4 regions of the Streptomyces sp. NPDC029836 genome follow, and region 4 is predicted to be linked to each of the others. Evidence: riboswitches for the same ligand, from Rfam matches in the RefSeq annotation. Region 4 holds a riboswitch; each other region holds the start of a gene.

The links. Region 4 has a riboswitch for cobalamin ahead of ACZ4XJ_RS03465 (ABC transporter substrate-binding protein). Riboswitches for the same ligand answer to the same signal wherever they lie in the genome.
Region 1: linked by a shared signal. The riboswitch ahead of ACZ4XJ_RS20070 (energy-coupling factor ABC transporter permease) and the one ahead of ACZ4XJ_RS03465 (ABC transporter substrate-binding protein) in region 4 are both predicted to bind cobalamin.
Region 2: linked by a shared signal. The riboswitch ahead of cobN (cobaltochelatase subunit CobN) and the one ahead of ACZ4XJ_RS03465 (ABC transporter substrate-binding protein) in region 4 are both predicted to bind cobalamin.
Region 3: linked by a shared signal. The riboswitch ahead of ACZ4XJ_RS06060 (cobalamin biosynthesis protein) and the one ahead of ACZ4XJ_RS03465 (ABC transporter substrate-binding protein) in region 4 are both predicted to bind cobalamin.

Annotation. Positions count from the first base shown of each region.
Region 1 covers NZ_JBVHZI010000006.1:299,815-304,704, forward strand. Annotated here, with positions in the region: gene ACZ4XJ_RS20055 (L-serine ammonia-lyase) at 1-534, shown strand, start outside; gene ACZ4XJ_RS20060 (SsgA family sporulation/cell division regulator) at 1,058-1,471, shown strand; gene ACZ4XJ_RS20065 (AMIN-like domain-containing (lipo)protein) at 1,615-2,142, shown strand; cobalamin riboswitch at 2,319-2,514, shown strand; gene ACZ4XJ_RS20070 (energy-coupling factor ABC transporter permease) at 2,544-3,242, shown strand; gene ACZ4XJ_RS20075 (energy-coupling factor ABC transporter substrate-binding protein) at 3,239-3,625, shown strand; gene cbiQ (cobalt ECF transporter T component CbiQ) at 3,630-4,379, shown strand; gene ACZ4XJ_RS20085 (energy-coupling factor ABC transporter ATP-binding protein) at 4,370-4,890, shown strand, end outside.
Region 2 covers NZ_JBVHZI010000024.1:35,788-40,677, reverse strand. Annotated here, with positions in the region: gene cobN (cobaltochelatase subunit CobN) at 1-2,453, opposite strand, end outside; cobalamin riboswitch at 2,494-2,620, opposite strand; gene cobG (precorrin-3B synthase) at 2,818-4,155, shown strand; gene ACZ4XJ_RS35420 (precorrin-8X methylmutase) at 4,194-4,841, shown strand; gene ACZ4XJ_RS35415 (precorrin-2 C(20)-methyltransferase) at 4,838-4,890, shown strand, end outside.
Region 3 covers NZ_JBVHZI010000002.1:57,636-62,525, reverse strand. Annotated here, with positions in the region: gene ACZ4XJ_RS06070 (putative cobaltochelatase) at 1-35, opposite strand, end outside; gene ACZ4XJ_RS06065 (cobyric acid synthase) at 151-1,713, opposite strand; gene ACZ4XJ_RS06060 (cobalamin biosynthesis protein) at 1,710-2,672, opposite strand; cobalamin riboswitch at 2,709-2,863, opposite strand; gene ACZ4XJ_RS06055 (hypothetical protein) at 2,978-3,199, opposite strand; gene ACZ4XJ_RS06050 (inorganic phosphate transporter) at 3,228-4,499, opposite strand.
Region 4 covers NZ_JBVHZI010000001.1:725,436-730,325, forward strand. Annotated here, with positions in the region: gene ACZ4XJ_RS03455 (hypothetical protein) at 1-643, opposite strand, end outside; gene ACZ4XJ_RS03460 (glycosyltransferase) at 849-2,021, shown strand; cobalamin riboswitch at 2,418-2,545, shown strand; gene ACZ4XJ_RS03465 (ABC transporter substrate-binding protein) at 2,950-3,939, shown strand; gene ACZ4XJ_RS03470 (FecCD family ABC transporter permease) at 3,954-4,890, shown strand, end outside.

The DNA of each region.
Region 1 (4,890 bases), on a different contig from region 4:
GGCGGGCGCGTGGTGACCGCCCCGACCAACGGCGCGGCCGGGGTGCTGCCCGCGGTCCTGCACTACTACATGAACTTCGTGCCGGGCGCGGACGAGGACGGCGTGGTCCGCTTCCTCCTCGCGGCGGGCGCGATCGGCATGCTGTTCAAGGAGAACGCCTCGATCTCCGGCGCCGAGGTCGGCTGCCAGGGCGAGGTCGGCTCGGCCTGCTCGATGGCGGCCGGCGCCCTCGCCGAGGTCCTGGGCGGCACCCCGGAGCAGGTGGAGAACGCCGCCGAGATCGGCATGGAGCACAACCTGGGGCTGACCTGCGACCCGGTCGGCGGCCTGGTCCAGATCCCCTGCATCGAGCGCAACGGCATGGCGGCCGTGAAGGCCGTCACCGCCGCGAAGATGGCCATGCGCGGCGACGGCAGCCACAAGGTCTCCCTCGACAAGGTCATCAAGACCATGAAGGAGACCGGCGCGGACATGAAGGTCAAGTACAAGGAAACCGCCCGCGGCGGCCTCGCGGTCAACGTCATCGAGTGCTGACCGGCGCCGACCGGACCTGACCGGCCGGCGGCGATGGTGACGGGCGGAACCACCGCCCGGCGACCGCGCCGCCCGCCGCCGCGCCCCGAGAGCCCGCCCTCCCCGCCGGAGGGCGGGCTCTTCCGCGTACGGAACCAGGGGCGGGGCAGGGGCGTCGCAGGGGGCGGCTACGATCTCGCGTACCGGCGAGGGGGGAAGCGTGGAAACATCGCACTGGGCTCCAAGCCCGCATGCCTCGCGGTCATTCGATGGGCACGAACCGACCGCCCCGACCACGGTCGGGCTGGTCGGACCGGTCACCGCCGCGAGCCCCCGTACGTCAACCCGGACGCGGCCCTGCTGCTGGTCGGCGCGCTCGGCGCCGGGGCGTCCGCCCTGGTCGGCATGCGGCTGCCCGCGGGCGGCGAAGACGGGTCCAGGGGCCCGTCCGGCTCGGGACCTTCGGCGCCCGGCCGGGCCGAGGGGGTCGGCCGGCGTGCCGGAAGGGCCCCGGAAGACCCCGTTCGAGAGGAAGGCTCATCCGTTGCACACCTCCGTCACCGAGCACCGCGTCCTGCCGCTCCGACTGGAGGCGGCGCCCGCGTCCGTCCCCCTGCAGGGGGTCTTCGTCTACCGCACGGACCGGCCGTACGAGCTGGCCGTGGACTTCCGCGGCGCGGGGGTCCACCTGGCGCGCTGGGTGTTCTCCCGGGAGCTGTTGCTCGACGGGGAGGCCACCGCGACGGGCGAGGGGGACATACAGGTGTGGCCCCGCCGACAGGGTTCGGAGCCGCGGGTCCTCCTCGCCTTCAGCAACGGCCTGCAGAACTGCGTGGTCTCCGCCCGCGCCAAGGACGTCCGCGAGCTGTGCCGCCGGATGACCGCCCTGGTCCCGCGCGGGCAGGAGCGCCGCCACTACGACCTCGACGCCGAGGTGAGCGCCCTGCTGGCGCACTGACCGGCCGCCGGGCGCGCCGCGCCGGCCGCGGGCCTCCGCAGCGGGCGGAAACGGGGCGGCGCCGGCGTGCAACCGTGGGCGCCCCTCGGGTGTCCTACCCGATGACAACCCTGTCCCCGTCTCTGAAGAATCGGGGGAACGTCATGCGTCACCTGCTTCGTCCTCGTCGTCGGCGGATCGCGGCCCTGGCCACGGGCGCGCTGCTCACCGCCGGACTCGCGCTCGCCGGTCCGGCCACCGCCGCCTCCGCCGCCGCTTCCACCACCAACACCCAGACTCCGCTCGTCGTGAACGCCCGCTGGGGCGGGCACTGCACCTTCGACCGGATCGTGATCGACCTCCAGGGCTACGTCCCGACGGTCAACGTCAGCCCCGTTCCCAAGCTGGTCTACGACGGCTCGGGCAAGCCCGTGCCGCTGGCCGGGAAGTACTTCCTGGAGATCCGCCTGAACCCGGCCGCGGGGCACGACGACGCGGGCCAGAACGTGTACCAGGGCCCCCGGCTCCAGAAGATCTACCTGTCCAAGCTCAAGGGTCTCGCCATGACGGGCGACTACGAGGGGTACGTGACCTTCGGCGCCGCCTTCGACACCAAGCCGACCTACGGCGTCACCGTCCTGCACAACCCGGAACGGGTCGTGGTGGACGTCTCGCACCCCAACACGTGCTGACCTGACGGGTCCGACGCGCGGTCGGGGGCCCGGGGTGTCGCACACCCCGGGCCCCCTTCGCCGTCACGGGTCGAGGCCGGCCGGGTAGGACGCCCCCGCCCCGGCCGCCATCGGGCCGCACCCGCCCGGGTCACCCCCGCCGGCGGGGCCGGGTTGTTACCGGTCCGCGCGGCCGACTACTGTCAGCGGGCCTTGGTGTTCGGGAAACCGGTGGAAAACCGGTGCGGCCCTCGCCACTGTGATCGGGAAGTCCGGCTCCATTCCTGCGGGAAGCCACTGGGTTCCGCGCGGGAGACCGCACGGCCCCGGGAAGGCGGAGTCAGGGCATCAGTACCCGTGAGCCAGGAGACCGGCCGAGGCGCGTCGTCCATCCACGAGGTGCTGGAGAGGTCTCTCTACTCATGCATATAGCCGAGGGGTTCCTGCCCCCTTTGCACGCGGTCGCCTGGGGCGCCGCATCCGCTCCCTTCGTCGTCCACGGCGTCCGCGCCCTCACCCGCGAGGTGAAGGCCAATCCCGAGAGCACCCTGTTGCTCGGGGCGTCCGGAGCATTCACCTTCGTCCTTTCCGCCCTGAAGATCCCTTCGGTGACGGGGAGTTGCTCGCACCCCACCGGCACCGGACTGGGAGCCATCCTGTTCCGGCCACCGATCATGGCGGTCCTCGGCACGATCACCTTGCTGTTCCAGGCCCTGTTGCTGGCGCACGGCGGGCTCACCACGCTCGGCGCCAACGTCTTCTCGATGGCCATCGCCGGCCCCTGGGCGGGCTACGGGGTCTACCGGCTGCTGAAGAAGTTCGACGTGCCGCTGATGGTGACCGTCTTCTTCGGCGCCTTCTTCGCCGACCTCGTCACCTACTGCGTGACCTCCGTCCAGCTGGCCATGGCGTTCCCGGACCCGGCCAGCGGGTTCGTCGGGGCGCTGGAGAAGTTCGCGGGCATCTTCGCCCTCACCCAGATCCCGCTCGCGATCAGCGAGGGGCTGCTGACGGTGCTCGTGGTGCGGTTGCTGATGCAGTCGAGCAGGTCCGACCTGGTGCGCCTGGGCGTCGCCCGGCTGACCGGTACCACGACGAAGCAGGAGGCGGCGGCCCGATGACCAGGAACGCGAAGATCAACACCCTGCTGCTGCTCCTGGTGGCGGCGCTGGCCGTGCTCCCGCTCGCGCTGGGACTCGGGGACGGCAAGGAGGAGCCGTTCGCCGGCGCCGACGCGCAGGCGGAGGCGGCCATCACCGAGCTGAAGCCGGACTACGAACCCTGGTTCTCCCCCCTGTACGAACCCCCCTCGGGCGAGATCGAGTCGGCCCTGTTCGCCCTCCAGGCGGCGCTGGGCGCGGGCGTGCTCGCGTACTACTTCGGCGTGCGCAAGGGGCGCCGCCAGGGCGCGGCGCTCGCGGCCGGGGCGGACGGCGGGAGCGGGACGGGCGCCGGGACCGGCGCCGACCCGGGTACGGCCGGCGCGGCCGGCGCGGAGCGCTAGCGCGGTGCTGCCGATCGACGTGGCGGCGCACGGCAGTCGCTGGCGCCGCCGCCATCCCCTGGAGAAGGCCCTGCTGGGGCTGGGGCTGACGGTCACCGCCGTGTGCCTGCCGCCCTGGCCCGGCGGGCCGCTGGTCGCCGCGGCGACCCTGGCGGTGCTGCTCGGCCCCGCCGGGGTGGCCGGCCGACAGCTGTGGCGGGCCTTCCGGGTCCCGCTCGGCTTCTGCTGCACGGGCGCGCTGCCGCTGCTGGTGTCCCTGGGCGGCCCGTCGGGATTCGTCTCGCTCGCCCCCGACGGGCCCCGGCACGCCGCCGAGCTGCTCCTGCGCACCTCGGCGGCCTCGCTCGGGGTGCTGCTGTTCGCCTTCACCACCCCGGTCTCCGACGTGCTGCCCCGGCTGGTGCGCGCCGGGGTGCCGGCCCCGGTCGTGGACGTGGCCCTGGTCATGTACCGGATCGGGTTCCTGCTGCTCGACTCCATGGCCCAGGTCCGCCGGGCCCAGGCGGCCCGCCTCGGGCACACGAACCGGGCCGCGGTGTGGCGTTCGCTGGCCGCGCTCGCGGCGACCTCGTTCGTACGGGCCTTCGACCGCGCCGGCCGGCTCCAGGAGGGGCTGGCCGGGCGCGGCTACGACGGCGCGCTGCGGGTGCTCGTCCCCGAGGCGACCCTGTCCCGGCGGTTCCTGGCGGCGTCCGCCGCCCTGCCGGCCTCCCTGGTCGGCCTGACCCTCGTACTGAAGGAGCTGTGTCCGTGACCCCGTTGGTGGAGCTGGTCGGCGCGGGCTACGCCTACGAGGACGGTCCCGCCGTCCTCGCCGGCGTGGACTTCGCCATCGCGCCGGGCCGTGCGCTGGTCCTGCTGGGCCGCAACGGCAGCGGCAAGACCACGCTGATGCGGCTGCTCAGCGGCGGCCTGCGGCCCGGCTCGGGCGAACTGCGGCTGGACGGGGCGGTGGTGGCTTACGACCGGACCGGTCTGACCCGGCTGCGGACGTCGGTGCAGTTGGTGGTCCAGGACCCGGACGACCAGTTGTTCGCGGCCTCCGTCGAACAGGACGTGTCCTTCGGTCCGATGAACCTGGGGCTGGCCGCCCCGGAGGTCCGCGAGCGGGTCGACTCGGCGCTGGCCGCCCTGGACATCACCGCGCTGCGGGACCGTCCCACGCACCTGCTCTCGTACGGGCAGCGCAAGCGCGCGGCCATCGCGGGCGCGGTCGCGATGGCGCCGCGCGTGCTGATCCTGGACGAGCCGACGGCCGGCCTGGA
Region 2 (4,890 bases), on a different contig from region 4:
TCCACCGAGTAGAAGTTGCGGCCCGTCGGCAGGACGTTGACCAAGCCGCGCAGCGGCGAGCCCGAGGGGCCGGCCGGGACGAAGGCGCCGTCCAGCGCGGACACCACGTGGGCGATCTCGTCCGTCGTGCCGGCCAGGCGCGGCACGACCTCGCGCGCGGCGAAGTCCAGTACGGCCGCCACGTCCGCGGAGTGGCCCGCCGTCACGCCGGCGACCGCGTCGAGCGACCAGTCCGCGTCCTCCATCGCCTGCACCAGCGCGCGGGCCTGCTCCTCGACGGCGTCGGCCGAGGTCCGCGTCGCCGCGGACTCGTCCAGGCCCAGCGCCTCGCGCAGACCCGGCAGGGCCGTGGTCCCGCCCCAGATCTGGCGGGCGCGCAGGATCGCCAGGACCAGGTTCACCCGGGCCGTACCGGTCGGCGCGCCGCCCAGCACGTGCAGCCCGTCGCGGATCTGGGCGTCCTTGACCTCGCACAACCAGCCGTCGACGTGCAGCAGGAAGTCGTCGAAGCCGTCGTCGTCCGGACGCTCCTCCAGCCCCAGGTCGTGGTCCAGCTTCGCCGCCTGGATCAGGGTCCAGATCTGCGCCCGGATCGCCGGCAGCTTCGACGGGTCCATCGCCGAGATCTGCGCGTACTCGTCCAGGTGCTGTTCCAGCCGGGCGATGTCGCCGTACGACTCCGCGCGCGCCATCGGCGGCACCAGGTGGTCGACCAGGGTGGCGTGCACGCGGCGCTTGGCCTGCGTGCCCTCGCCCGGGTCGTTCACCAGGAACGGGTAGATGAGCGGCAGGTCACCGAGCGCGGCATCGGGCGCGCAGGACGCGGACAGGCCCGCGTTCTTGCCCGGCAGCCACTCCAGGTTGCCGTGCTTGCCCAGGTGGATCATCGCGTCGGCGCCGAAGCCGCCGTCCTGCTCCCGGGCCTGGATCCAGCGGTACGCGGCCAGGTAGTGGTGCGACGGCGGCAGGTCCGGGTCGTGGTAGATCGCGATCGGGTTCTCGCCGAAGCCGCGCGGCGGCTGGATCAGGATCAGCAGGTTCCCGCGGCGCAGCGCCGCCAGGACGATGTCGCCCTCCGGGTTCGCCGAGTGGTCGACGAACATGCTGCCGGGGGCCTCGCCCCAGTGCCGCTCCACGCTCTCGCGCAGCTCCGCAGGCAGCTGCGCGAACCAGCGCCGGTAGTCGGCGGCCGGGATGCGGACCGGGTTGCGGGCCAACTGCTCCTCGGTCAGCCAGTCCTGGTCGTGGCCGCCCGCCTCGATCAACGCACGGATCAGCTCGTCGCCGTCGCCGGAGACCAGGCCCGGGATCCCGTCGGCGGGACCGAAGTCGTAGCCGCCGGCGATCAGGGTGCGCAGCAGCTCCACGGCGCTGGCCGGGGTGTCCAGGCCGACCGCGTTGCCGATGCGGGAGTGCTTGGTGGGGTACGCGGAGAGGACCAGGGCGACCTTCTTGTCGCGCCGGTCGATGTGCCGCAGCCGGGCGTGGCGCACGGCGATCCCGGCGACGCGGGCGGCGCGCTCGGGATCGGCGACGTAGGCGGGCAGGCCGTCCTCGTCGATCTCCTTGAAGGAGAACGGGACGGTGATCAGCCGGCCGTCGAACTCCGGGACGGCGACCTGCGTCGCGGCGTCCAACGGGGACAGCCCCTCGTCGTTCTCCTCCCAGGTGCCGCGGGAGCCGGTCAGGCACAGGGCCTGCAGGATCGGTACGCCGAGCGAGGCGAGGGCGCCCGCGTCCCAGGACTCGTCGTCGCCGCCGGCGGAGGCGGTCGCGGGGCGGGTGCCGCCGGCCGCGAGCACCGTCGTGACGACCGCGTCCGCCGACCGCAGAGCGGCGATCAGCTCCGGTTCGGGGGTGCGCAGGGAGGACACGTACAGCGGCAGCACCTGCGCGTCGTGGGCCTCGACGGCCTCGCACAGGGCGTGCACGAAGGCGGTGTTGCCGCTCATCTGGTGCGCGCGGTAGTACAGCACGGCGACGAGCGGGCCGGTGGTGCGGCCCGGGGTGCGCTCCAGGGGGCCCCAGGTCGCGGAGGCGGCGGGCGGCTCGAAGCCGTGACCCGTCAGCAGGACCGTGTCCGAGAGGAAGCGGGCGAGCTGGTCCAGGTTGGCCGGTCCGCCGTGCGCGAGGTAGCCGTGCGCCTCGGCGGCGATGCCGATGGGGACGGTGGACGCCTCCATCAGCTGTGCGTCCGGGGCCTGTTCGCCGGTGAGCACGACCACCGGACGGGTCTGGTCGGGAGCCAGGAGCAGGTCGAGGCCCTCCTGCCAGGCGCGCAGGCCGCCGAGGAGGCGTACGACGACCAGGTCGACGCCTTCGAGGAGCCCGGGGAGGTCGTCCAGGGGGAGGCGGGAGGGGTTCGCGAACCGGTACGGGACCGGGGCGTCCGCCGCGTTCGCCGCGCGGGCGCTCAGCAGATCGGTGTCGGACGTCGACAGCAACAGGATCATGCGGCGGCAGGCCTTCCTCGGGGTTTCCGCGCCCCGGGCAGTGAGGACAGCGGGAGTTCCTGACTCACCCCGCCGATCGCTCCGCGGGGTTCACAGTGGCGGGACCGCGCCGGATTCGCACCGGGCTTCCTCCCATGTCGCCGTCCTCGGCGACGACGGGCCGAACGGTCCGTCGGAAGGTCATCCTAGGCGGCCGGGTCCCTGGCCGGCAGCGGGGGTGACGTGTTGCTCCGCCGGGGGTCCGGGGGCGGGGGCGCGGGTGGGGCGGGCGGGTTGGTCCGGGTGCGGGTCGTGGCTGGTCCGGGGGGTGGGGGTGGTGACGGACACAGGTCGGGGGTGGGCAATCGTGGGTATGCTCGCGGCCATGCCCCAGTCCCCTTCCGTCGCATCGCGGGACGAACCCGTCATACGGGACCGCGGTGACGCCTGCCCCGGCGCGCTGCGTCTGCACGCGGCGGACGACGGGCTGCTGGCGCGCGTCCGGATCCCCGGCGGGCTGCTCACGGTCGAGCAGGCCGCCGCGCTCGGGCTCGCCGCCGACCGGTTCGGGGACGGGAACCTGGAACTCACCTCGCGCGGCAACGTCCAGCTCCGGGGCCTGACGGAGACCTGCGGCGCGGGACTCGCCGAGCTGCTGACGGCGGCCGGCCTGCTGCCCGCGCCCACCCACGAACGCGTGCGCAACATCGTGGCCACCCCGGTGTCCGGGCTCTTCGACGACGGGCGGCCCGACGTCACGCCGTGGGTCGGGGAACTGGACCGGCTGCTGTGCGCGAGCACCCGCGCGGCCGCCCTGTCCGGGCGGTTCCTGTTCGCCCTCGACGACGGCCGCGGGGACGTCGCCACCCTCGACCCCGACGTGACCGCCCTCGCCCTGCCCGCGGGCCGGGCGCTGATCCGTCTCGGCGCGGCGGACGGCGCCCTCGACGTCGCCGCCGGCGACGCTCCCCGGGCGGCGCTGCTGGCCGCCGAGTACTTCCTGGACGCGGCCGCCTCCGCCGGTACCCGAGCCTGGCGGGTGGCCGAGTTGCCCGCGCAACTCGGGCTGGACGAGAGCGAGTTGGGTCGGCGTTTGGCCGTCGCCGGCATCGAGGCCCGCCCCGTGCCCGAGGTGCGCCTGCCGTACGCGCCGCCGCCCCGCCCCTGGGGCAGCGGCGCGGGGGAGTCGACCCCCTTGTGCGTGCTGCCGCCCCTGGGTCGGTTCGACGCCGGCCAGTGGGAGGTGCTCGTACAGGTCGCCTCCCAGGGGGACGGCGGCCTGCGCGTCACTCCTTGGCGGACCGTCGTGCTGCCGTCGGTGAGCACCACCGGGCTCGGCGGCGGCGCCGCCCTGATCGAGGCGGCCGGCCTGGTCGTCGCCGCCGACGATCCCTGGCAGTCCGTCACCGCCTGTACCGGGCGGCCCGGTTGCGCCAAATCCCTGGCCGACGTACGGGCCGACGCGCGCGCGGTCGTGGCCGGGTCGGCCGGAGCGCTGCCCGTGCACTGGTCCGGCTGCGAGCGCCGGTGCGGGCACCCGCGCGGCGCCGCCTGGGTGGACCTCGTCGCGACCGCCGACGCGTACGCGCTCTCCGTGCACGGACGGGACCCCGTACCGGTCCCTCGCCACGGCCTGGCGGCCGCACTCAAGGCCGCGCGCGACAGCAGGCCCGGCGACGGCGACAGCGGTACACGGCAGCAACAGCAGCAGCAACAGTCATGACAACAGCCCCTCACCGCCGCAGTGAAGACAGTGAAGAAATGAGCGAGTACACCGTGTTCGAGTACGAGAAGGACGGCGCGGCCATCTACCGCCAGTCCTTTGCCACGATCCGCGCCGAGGCGGACCTCTCCGGGCTGCCCGCCTCGGTCGCCCAGGTCGCGGTGCGCATGATTCACGCCTGCGGCATGACCGACCTCCCCCAGGACCTCGGCTGGACCCCCGAGGTCGTGCTGCGGGCCCGCGCCGCCCTGGAGGCCGGCGCGCCGATCCTCTGCGACGTCCAGATGGTCGCCAGCGGGGTCACCCGTAAGCGGCTGCCCGCCGACAACGAGGTGATCTGCACCCTCTCCGACCCGGCCGTACCGGAACTCGCCGCGAGGATGGGCACGACGCGCAGCGCCGCCGCCCTCGAAGTCTGGCGCGACCGGGGCCTGTTGGAGGGCTCCGTGATCGCCGTCGGCAACGCGCCGACCGCCCTGTTCCGGCTGCTGGAGATGATCGAGGAGGGCGCTCCGCGCCCGGCCGCCGTCATCGGCGTGCCCGTCGGTTTCATCGGCGCCGCCGAGTCCAAGGACGCCCTCGCCGCGCACCCCTCGGGCCTCGACCACCTGATCGTGCGGGGCCGACGCGGTGGCAGCGCCATCGCGGCCGCCGCCGTCAACGCCATCGCGAGCGTGGCCGAATGAGCACCGCACCGACCAAGGGACGCCTCTACGGCGTCGGGCTCGGCCCCGG
Region 3 (4,890 bases), on a different contig from region 4:
ACCACCGCCGTGAACGGGAAGTGGGTGCTGCTCATCCGCTGATCACTCCTTCGAGTGGACTGTGCCGGTCGCCCGTCGCGCCGCGCCGGCCGTCGGCCATGGGGGTCTTGTGTTCCCGGTGCGTCCGGGGCCGGTCCCGGCGCGGGGCCGTCACGGCGCACCCGGCGGCAGGAACGGCAGCCCGTCCGGGACGCCCGACTCGACGAGCCGCAACAGCTCGGCGGTGTCGGCGTGTTCCTCGATCAGGTCGCCCAGCAGGTCGAGCTGTTCCTCGCGGAGCAGCCCGAACGAGGTGTCCGGGGCGGGCACGAACCGGCGCCCGGCGGCCGCGGCCACCTCGCGCAGGAAGGCCCGCCGGAAGCCGTCCGACTCCAGCGAGCCGTGCCAGTGGGTGCCCCACACGGCGCCGACGCGACAGCCGTCGAGGAACGGATCCCCGCCCAGCACCTCGGCCACGCCGTGGTGGATCTCGTACCCCTCGACGGGCTCGCCCAACGCCGAGCCGACCGGCCGGGCCAGGGTCTTCTCCCGGGCGAAGCGGACCCGTACGGGCAACAGCCCGAGGCCGTCCACCGCGCCGGCCTTCGACTCGACCTCGTCCTCGATGTGCTCGCCGAGCAGTTGGAAGCCGCCGCAGATGCCGAGCACCGGCCGACCCTCGGCGGCCCGCCGCAGCAGCGCGTCGGCGAGCCCCCGTTCCCGCAGCCAGGCGAGCGCCTTCACGGTGCCGCGCGTGCCCGGTACGACGACCAGGTCGGCGTCGGCCAGCTCCTCGGCCCGGTCCACGAACCGTACGACCACGCCCGGTTCGGCGGCGAGGGCGTCGACGTCGGTGAAGTTCGACATGAGCGGCACCGCGCACACCGCGACCCGCAGCACGTCCTCACCGACCGGCGGGGCCACCACGGACTCCCGCACGGTGCCGCGCAGCGACACCCGCAGCCCGTCCTCCTCGTCGATGCCCAGCCCGTGCCGGAACGGCAACACCCCGTACGTCGCCCGCCCGGTGAGCCCGCGCAGCATCTCCAGGCCGGGCTCCAGCAGGGATACGTCACCCCGGAACTTGTTGACCAGGTAGCCGGCGATCAGCGACTGGTCCTCGGGGGACAGCAGCGCGGTGGTCCCGAAGAAGGACGCGAACACGCCGCCCCGGTCGATGTCGCCGACCACGACGACGGGGAACCGCGCGGCCCGCGCGATGCCCATGTTCACGATGTCGGTCCGGCGCAGGTTGATCTCGGCCGGACTCCCCGCCCCCTCGCAGATCACGGCGTCATACGTGCCCCGCAGCTGCTCCAGGCAGTCCGTGACGACGCCGAGGAGCTGCTCCCGGTGACCGCCGGACACGGGCGACCCGGGGAGCCGGTCGGGGCCCGCCGTGCCGAAGAACCCGCGCGCGCTCATCTCGCCCACCGGCTTGCCGAGCAGCACGACCTGGCTGCTGCGGTCGCTGCCGGGCTTGAGCAGCACCGGGTTCATCAGGGCCGTCGGCTCCACCCGGGCCGCCTGGGCCTGCATGGCCTGGGCCCGGCCGATCTCGGCGCCCTCACGGGTCACGAACGAGTTCAGCGACATGTTCTGCGCCTTGAAGGGGGCCACCTTCACCCCCTGGCGGACCAGCCACCGGCAGATGCCCGCCGTGACCACGCTCTTGCCCGCGTCCGATGTGGTGCCGGCGACCAGCATTCCGCCGCCGCGCCTCGCGCCGCTCATCCGCGCCGCCCCTTCCGCCCGGTACGGGCCACCAGCAGCCGGGCCGCGACGCAGGCGCCCAGCGCCAGCCAGGTCACCCGCCGCGACAGGCGCACGGCCCGTTCGATGTCGGCGACCTCCACGGGCCGCCCGGTCTCCCCGTTGAGCACGGCGCGGTGCTCGGTCCGGCCGCCGTAGGACAGGGTTCCGCCGAGCCGGACGCCGAGCGCCCCCGCGAAGGAGGCCTCCACCGGTCCGGCGTTGGGGCTGGGGTGGGCGGCGGCGTCGGCGCGCCAGGCGCGGACGGCTCCCCGCCGGTCGGGACCGGCCACGACGGCGGCGAGCGCGGTCAAGCGGGCCCCGGGCCAGCCGGCCACGTCGTCGAGGCGGGCGGAGGCCCAGCCGTAGCGCAGGTGGCGGGGCGACTTGTGGCCCACCATGGCGTCCAGGGTGTTCACGGCGCGGAAGGCCAGCAGCCCGGGGACCCCGGCGACGGCTCCCCACACCAGTGCCCCGACGACCGCGTCGGAGGTGTTCTCGGCGACGGACTCCACGACGGCCCGGGCCATCTGCTGCCCGTCCAGGGACTGGGGGTCGCGGCCGCACAGGTGGGGCAGCCGCTCGCGGGCGACGTCGGTGTCCCCGACGGCGAGCGCCCCGCCGATGGCACGGGCCTCCCGCCCCAGCGAGGTGCCCCCGACGACGGCCCAGGTGGCCGCGGCGGTCAGGGCGACGCGGGCGGCCGCGGGCCGCGCGCGCACGGCGCGGGCGGCCAGTGCGCCGACGGCGGTCGCGCCTCCGGCGCACACCAGGGTGTGGAGGACGCCGCGGGCGCGGTCGTCGCGCCACAGGGCGCGTTCGACGGCGGCGGCGGCTCTCCCGAAGGCGGCCACGGGGTGCCCTCGGCGCGGATCCCCGAGGATCCGGTCGCCGATCAGGCCCGCCGTGGCGCCGTACGCGAAGACGCGATCGGCACGCATGGTGGCAGGTATGTCCTCACTCAGGGTCCGCGCCCTGGTTCGACGTGTCCGGCGGCGAGAGTTCCTGGCTCCCGGGGCGCGCACGGTGTGTGCGCCCCGGTGACAGTGGCGGGACCGCGCCGGATTCGCACCGGACTTCCTCTTCCATGCCGCCGTATTGGCTCGCGCAGTCCACCACGCACCGCGAACGCCCGTCAACTTGCCGTTGACCTGGGGCGGGTGCGGGACGGGGGGCGGGGCGGGGTGTGCGCCGGGGCATGCGAAAGCTCCCCCCGGAGACCGGAGGGAGCTTCGGACGCACCGTCTCAGGCGACGATCAGGTAGATCCCGTACGACACGGCGGCCGCGCAGAGCGCGAAGCAGGCGTAGGCACCGCTGCGGGCCATGACCGCGGCGCCACCGCGCTCGGTGGCGGCCTCGTGCTTGGACAGGCCCACCAGGCCCAGGGTGAACAGGGCCACGAGGGCGACCGTGGCGGTGAGGCTGACTCCGAAGACGGAGCCCAGTGATGCCCAGTCGATCTTCATACCGCTGATTCCTCTGTCGTTCTCGGGGTCAGACCGCCGCGGCCGGAGCCGCGGGGGTCGTGGTCGAGGCCGGGATGGTGGCCTTGAGGTCCTCGTCGGTCACGGCGGCGGTGGTACCGGCCGCGGCGGTGGTCGGCGGGACGGTGACGGCGGCCATGGCCGTGGTGACGACACCGGGCTCGTCCGTCGCGCCGGGGGTCTCCAGCTCGTTGACGTTGGTGTGGTCGACGACCTGACGGCGGGAGATGACCCAGATGGCGAAGCAGGAGGCGACCAGGAAGACCGTGACGGCGGCGATCCCGATGTCACCGGTGCGCATGACCAGTTCGGCGACGGACGCGACGAGCGCGGCGGCCGGCAGGGTCAGGCCCCAGGCGATGAACATGCGGGTGGCGGTGGACCAGCGGACCACGCCGCCCTTGCGTCCCAGGCCCGCACCCATGACGGCGCCGGAGCAGGCGTGGGTGGTGGAGAGGGAGAAACCGAGGGTGGAGGAGGCCAGGATGACGCTCGCGGCCGAGGTCTGGGCGGCGAAGCCCTGCTGCGGCTGGAGGTCGGTGAGGCCCTTGCCCATGGTGCGGATGATGCGCCAGCCGCCCAGGTAGGTGCCCATCGCGATGGCCAGACCGGCGGAGACGATGACCCAGACCGGCGGGTTGGCGCCGGCGGGCAGGGCGTTGCCGGCGATCAGCGCCAGGGTGATGATGCCCATCGTCTTCTGCGCGTCGTTGGTGCCGTGCGCGAGGGAGACGAGACCGGCCGAGGCGATCTGACCGGCGCGGTACCCCTTGGCGGAGGTCTTCTCGCCGACCTGGTTGCCCAGCTTGTACGTCAGCTTCGCGGCCAGCATGGCGGCCACACCGGCGACGAGCGGGGCGGCGATCGCGGGGATCAGCACCTTCGTCACGACGACGCTGCCGTTGACCGCGTCGAGGCCGGCGGAAGCGACCGCGGCGCCGATGAGGCCACCCATGAGGGCGTGGGAGGAGCTGGAGGGCAGTCCGACCAGCCAGGTGACGAGGTTCCAGAGGATCGCGCCGACCAGGGCGGCGTAGATCACCTCCGGCTGAATGCCTTCCTCGTTGACCAGGCCCTTGGAGATCGTCTTGGCGACCTCCACGGACATGAAAGCGCCGACGAGGTTCAGCACGGCGGACATGGCGACCGCGGTCTTGGGCTTGAGGGCGCCGGTCGAGATGGTGGTGGCCATCGCGTTGGCCGTGTCGTGGAAACCGTTCGTGAAGTCGAACACGAGAGCGGTGATGATCACGATCCCGAGGAGAAGCGTTATGTGCTCCATTTACCCAGGCTTCTGTTTGACGTCATTGGCTCGGCGACCGTAGGCAACCTGGATGAACGGAAGGTGAACTGAGTTGGGCGGTGCGGTGTCTCGGTGCGGGTCACGATCGGGACCTACCTCCCGGTTCCTCCGCGAATATAGCGATTCATGCACGTCAGAGCGGGGCGAACACGCCTCTTCCGGAAGGATTTCCGCCGGCGGTCCATGCCCGGCGGGGCGGTGAAGAGACTCAGATCACGCGCCGGGGCCCCCTCTCCGGCGCCCGTCGGATCCGCTCCGGCCACCGCCGCGACCGGGTTCCGGTGGAGTCCCGTTCGCGTTCCGGTCCTGCCGGACGACGGCGCGAAAGGATCACCTCCGGTGGCCCGCCCGCCGGTACGCCCCGAGACTG
Region 4 (4,890 bases):
TGACCTTGGTGGTCGAGAACGTGACGGGCTGCGCCGGGTCGGCGTAGCACTGGAAGGGGTCCCACTCGTTGGTGGTCGGCTGGAGACGGTCCCAGCCGAACGCCGTGTCGGTGAAGCTGGAGCCGCCGGCGCCCGTGGTGAGGGTGCCGCTGCCCGGGGCGCGCAGGGTGACTTCGAGGTTCGGGAAGTCGAACTCGACGCCGCCGGCCCACTCGCCGTCCGACTTCACGCGCAGGTCGTTGCCGGTCCGCTCGACCCACTGGTTGGCCGTGCCGAGGTTGCTGCCGCCGGTCAACTTGTAGCTGAGGACGGTGGCGTTGGCGGGCACCTTGTAGTTGAACGAGATGGTGTTCAGCAGCTTGTTGTAGTCGGCGATGGCCTTGATCGGCGCCGAGTCGAACGTGACCTTGAAGGTGTGGAACGGGGCGACCTTGGCCGGCGCCGTGGTGGTGAAGTTACGGCTGTACTCGACCGGTATCCACTCACCGGAGAGCCGGGTCTGGCAGACGTACGGGAGGGTGCTGGTCGTCGTGACCGCGGGCGACCCGGTCGCGGCGGCGGTACCGGGCGCGGCCAACATCGCGGTCAGGGCGAGGCCCAACGAACCGACTGCTCCGCCCGTCAGCTTCCACTTGCGCTGCACTGAGGTTCCTCTCTCTCGTGTCTCTCGTGTCCGGCGAGGATCGGCTCCCGCCTGTGCCGCGACTCTTCGCCATCCGGATGGAGATTCGTTGGAACGAACGTCGAGTTCCGGACACGGGCGCAGGGTCGGGCCGGCCGAGAGGTGGCGGCCGGCGCGCGTGCGCACTTTCGAGCGGAGTTCCAGATCCGTGCCGGAGCATCCGGTCATGAAAATACTGTTCGTAGGCGGAAACGGCGCCGGCACGATCTTCCCCAACATCCCGCTGGCCCAGGCGGCCCGCAACGCGGGCCACGAAGTGATCATGACCGGGCCCGAGGTGACGATGCCCGCCATCGTCAGCTCGGGGATCCCGGCCGTCCCCGTCACCCCGCGGACCATCGAGGACTGCCGGCACGACCGGCAGGGCCGTCTCGTCCCGACGCCGGCGAACGGACCGGAGCGCAACATCGCGATCGGCCGCATGTTCGGCCGGCTGGCGGCGAGTTCACTGCCCGGCCTGATCGATCTCGTGGACCGCTGGCGGCCCGACCTGGTCGTCTCGAACGTGCTGACCTACGCGGGCCCCCTCGCGGCCCACCACGCCGGCGTGCCCTGGGTGCGGTTCGCGATCGACATCGGCGAACCGCTCTCCGTCGACCTCGGGGCGCAGTCCGAACTCGCTCCGGAACTGGAGGCGCTCGGCCTCCAGGCGCCACCCGCCCCGGACTTCTCCCTCAGCGTCCTGCCGCCGAGCCTGCGCCCCCTCACCGCGCCCCCGGCGCTGTCGCTGCGTCACATCGCCTACAGCACACAGGTTCCGTTGGAGCCGTGGATGTACACCAAGGGGAGACGGCCGCGCGTGCTGGTCAGCGCGGGTAGTCGGGTGACGCCGAGCGATCATTTCGAGCCGTTGCGCGGCCTGGTGGAAAAGGTCGGGTCGCTGGACGTGGAGCTGCTGGTGGCGACCCCGGAGGCCGTGGCCCGCGCGTTGGAGCCGACGCTCCCGGCAGGCGGCCGCGCGGGCTGGCTCCCGGTGGACGTCCTCGCCGCGACCTGTGACCTGGTGGTCCACCACGGGGGCGGGAACACCACTCTGAGCTGCCTGGCGAACGGCGTCCCCCAGGTGTTCGTACCGAGCATGCCGGGCCTGGAGGAGCACGGCGCGCGGATCTCCGCGCACGGGGCGGGCCGGCTGGTGCTGCCGGAGGACGACACGACGGAGAACGTCGCCGGAGCCGTCGAGGACCTGCTCACGGACCCGTCGTACCGCGAGGCCGCCGGGCGGCTGCGGGACGAGGCGCGGCGGATGCCCTCCGCCGCCGAGGTCGTCCGGGAACTGGAGCGATCGGTGCACGTCCACCGGGCTGCCGTCGCCGCCACCGCCGCCGGTACGGTTTGACACCTCGCATCGGGCGGGGACGGCGGTTGCCCGCCGTCGTACGGAGGGACGAGCAGCGGGCGTGGGCCCGAGCGGGGGCCGGAACGTCGCAGGTGCGTTCCGGCCCTCCTGTTCGACGTACGGGTGTCCGGCGTCCGGGTGTCCGACGTACGGGTGTCCGACGTCCGGGTGTCCGACGTCCGGGTGTCCGGCGTCCGGGTGTCCGACGTACGCGCATCCGGCGTACGAGCCGCCTCCACCGGGTGCTCCTGAGCTGCCGCGCGCGGTCCGCGCGGCGCGTTCGCGCACGTGGCGGCCCTGGACGGTACCCGAGTGACCGGGAGATCGCCAGCCGTGCGGCGCGCACGGCCGGCCGGCGGCGACGGTGGGACACCCGCGGGCTTGACGCCCCGGGCCGGGTCGTGTTGCACTCCGGCTGATAAGTACTCAGCACCAGGGGAAGCCGGTCGAAATCCGGCGCTGACCCGCAACCGTAGGCCCGGCAACCACCGGGCGAGTCGGAACACCTGGCGCGCAGTCATGTACACGAGGAACGCCGTCGCGGACTACGGTGTGGCCGTCAGCAGCTCCCCCACGGCTCGACCGTGCACGGGAGTGCATCGCCACGCAGCCAGCCCGCCCGGCAGGGACGAGAGGCCGGCGGTGGCGACCGAACAGTGGCAGACGCGGCACCCGCACCCCGGACGGCACCTGCCGTCCCCGGTCACCGCGACGCTCCCGACCCCCGGCACACGAGTGGCCTTCCTCACGCTCCCCCGCCGACGTACGGGCCGCGTCCGCGATCCCCTCGGGCCGTCGACCGAACCCGAGACGTGGCGACCTGACGCCTGACGCCCGACGTCCGACGCCCGGACCCCGAACCGTCGTGCCACGGGGCCCACTCGGCGTCGAAGACCATCCGTTCCATCCGCGGTGAGAGGACCCACCCATGCCCCGCAACCTCCCGAAGACCCTGCTCCCCGCACTCGCCGCGGCCCTACTCGTATCCGGCTGCGGAGGCGGCGGCGCGCCCGCCGCCGGCCCCTCGTCGGCCGCGCCCGTGAAGGGTTTCCCCGTCACGGTGGACAACTGCGGGGTGAAGACCACCTACCGGCGTCCGCCTCAGCGGGCCGTCTCGCTGAACCAGCACGCGACCGAGATCATGCTGGCGCTCGGCCTGGAGAAGTCGATGGTCGGCACCGGCTACCTCGACGACCGGATCCTCCCCGAGTACCAGGGCGCGTACGACAGCGTGAAGGTCCTGTCGAAGGAATACCCCTCCTTCGAGGTCCTGTTGCAGGCCGAACCGGACCTCGTCTACGGAGGATGGTCTACGACCTTCGCCGAGAAGGAGGGCCGTAGCCGCGCCGCCTTCACCAAGGTCGGGATCAACACGCACCTCAACAGCGAGGAGTGCCCGACCGGTCCGGTCGACGCGGCCGCGATGGACGCGGAGATCCGCACCGTCGCGAAGATCTTCGGGGTGCCCGAGCGGGGCGAACAGCAGGTGACGAAGCTGCACGGGGTCCTCGACCGCGTCGAGTCGCAGCTCGCGGGCGTGCCGCCGGTCAAGCTCTTCGTGTACGACAGCGGCGACAAGACGGCCTTCACCGCGGGCGGCAAGGGCATCGGCAACGAGATGATGCGTCGGGCCGGCGGGGTGAACCTCTTCGCCGACCTCGACAAGGCCTTCGGTGACGTGTCGTTCGAGCAGGTGGCGCAGCGCGCGCCCGAGGCCATCGTGATCTACGACTACGGCGACCAATCGGTCGAGGACAAGAAGAAGTTCCTGCTCGCGCACCCGGCGCTGAAGGAGGTACCGGCGATCAAGAACCAGCGCTTCGCGGTGTTGCCACTGTCGTCCACCGTGCTCGGTGTGCGGATGCCGGCGGCCGTGGAGTCGCTGGCGCGTCAGCTCCACCCGGGCCGGGTCCAGTGACCGGGGTGAAGGCCGTGGCGTCCGGGCCGGCCGCGGAGGCGGGCGTCCGCCCGCCGGCCGCGGCGGTCCGGGGGCGGCGGGCGGGGGCGCCCTATCCGATCGTGCTGGCGCTCCTGGGCGTTCTGGTGGCGGGCACCGCGACGGCCGGGATCGCGGTCGGCTCGATCGGCGTGCCCGCCGGTCAGGTGTGGGGCATCCTGCTGCACCAAGTGGCCCCGGCTCTCGTCGAGCCGACGTGGACCCCGGTGCGCGAGACGATCGTCGTCGATGTCCGGTTGCCCCGGGTGCTGTTGGCCGGCGTGGTGGGCGCCGGCCTGTCGGTGGCCGGGATGGCGTTGCAGGCGCTGGTCCGCAACCCGCTGGCCGACCCGATGCTGTTGGGGGTGTCCTCGGGGGCCTCGGTAGGGGCCGTGCTCGTCGTGGTGCTGAACCTGAGCCTGTTCGGCCTGTTCACCCTGCCGATCGCGGCGTTCTGCGGGGCGCTGGCCGCCCTGGTCGCCGTCTACTTCCTCGCCCGCTCGGGCGGCCGGATGACGACGGTACGACTGGTCCTGGCGGGCGTGGCGACGGCCGAGGTGCTGTCGGCGGTGGCGAGCTTCCTGATCGTCACCTCGAACGATCCGCACAAGACGCAGTCCGCCCTGCGCTGGATGCTCGGCGGCCTGGCCGGCACCACGTGGACGACGGTGTGGATCCCGGTCGGTACGGTCCTGATCGGGACGGCCGTCCTGCTCGGCCTCTGCCGTCCCCTGAACCTCCTGCTGGCCGGTGAGGAAGCGGCCGCGGCCCTCGGGCTGGACGTGCACCGCTTCCGCGGCGCCCTGTTCACGCTGGTGGCCCTGATGATCGGCACGATCGTCGCGGTCAGCGGACAGATCGGCTTCGTCGGGCTGATCATGCCGCACGTGGTGCGGCTGCTCGTGGGGGCCGACCACCGGCGGGCGCTGCCCG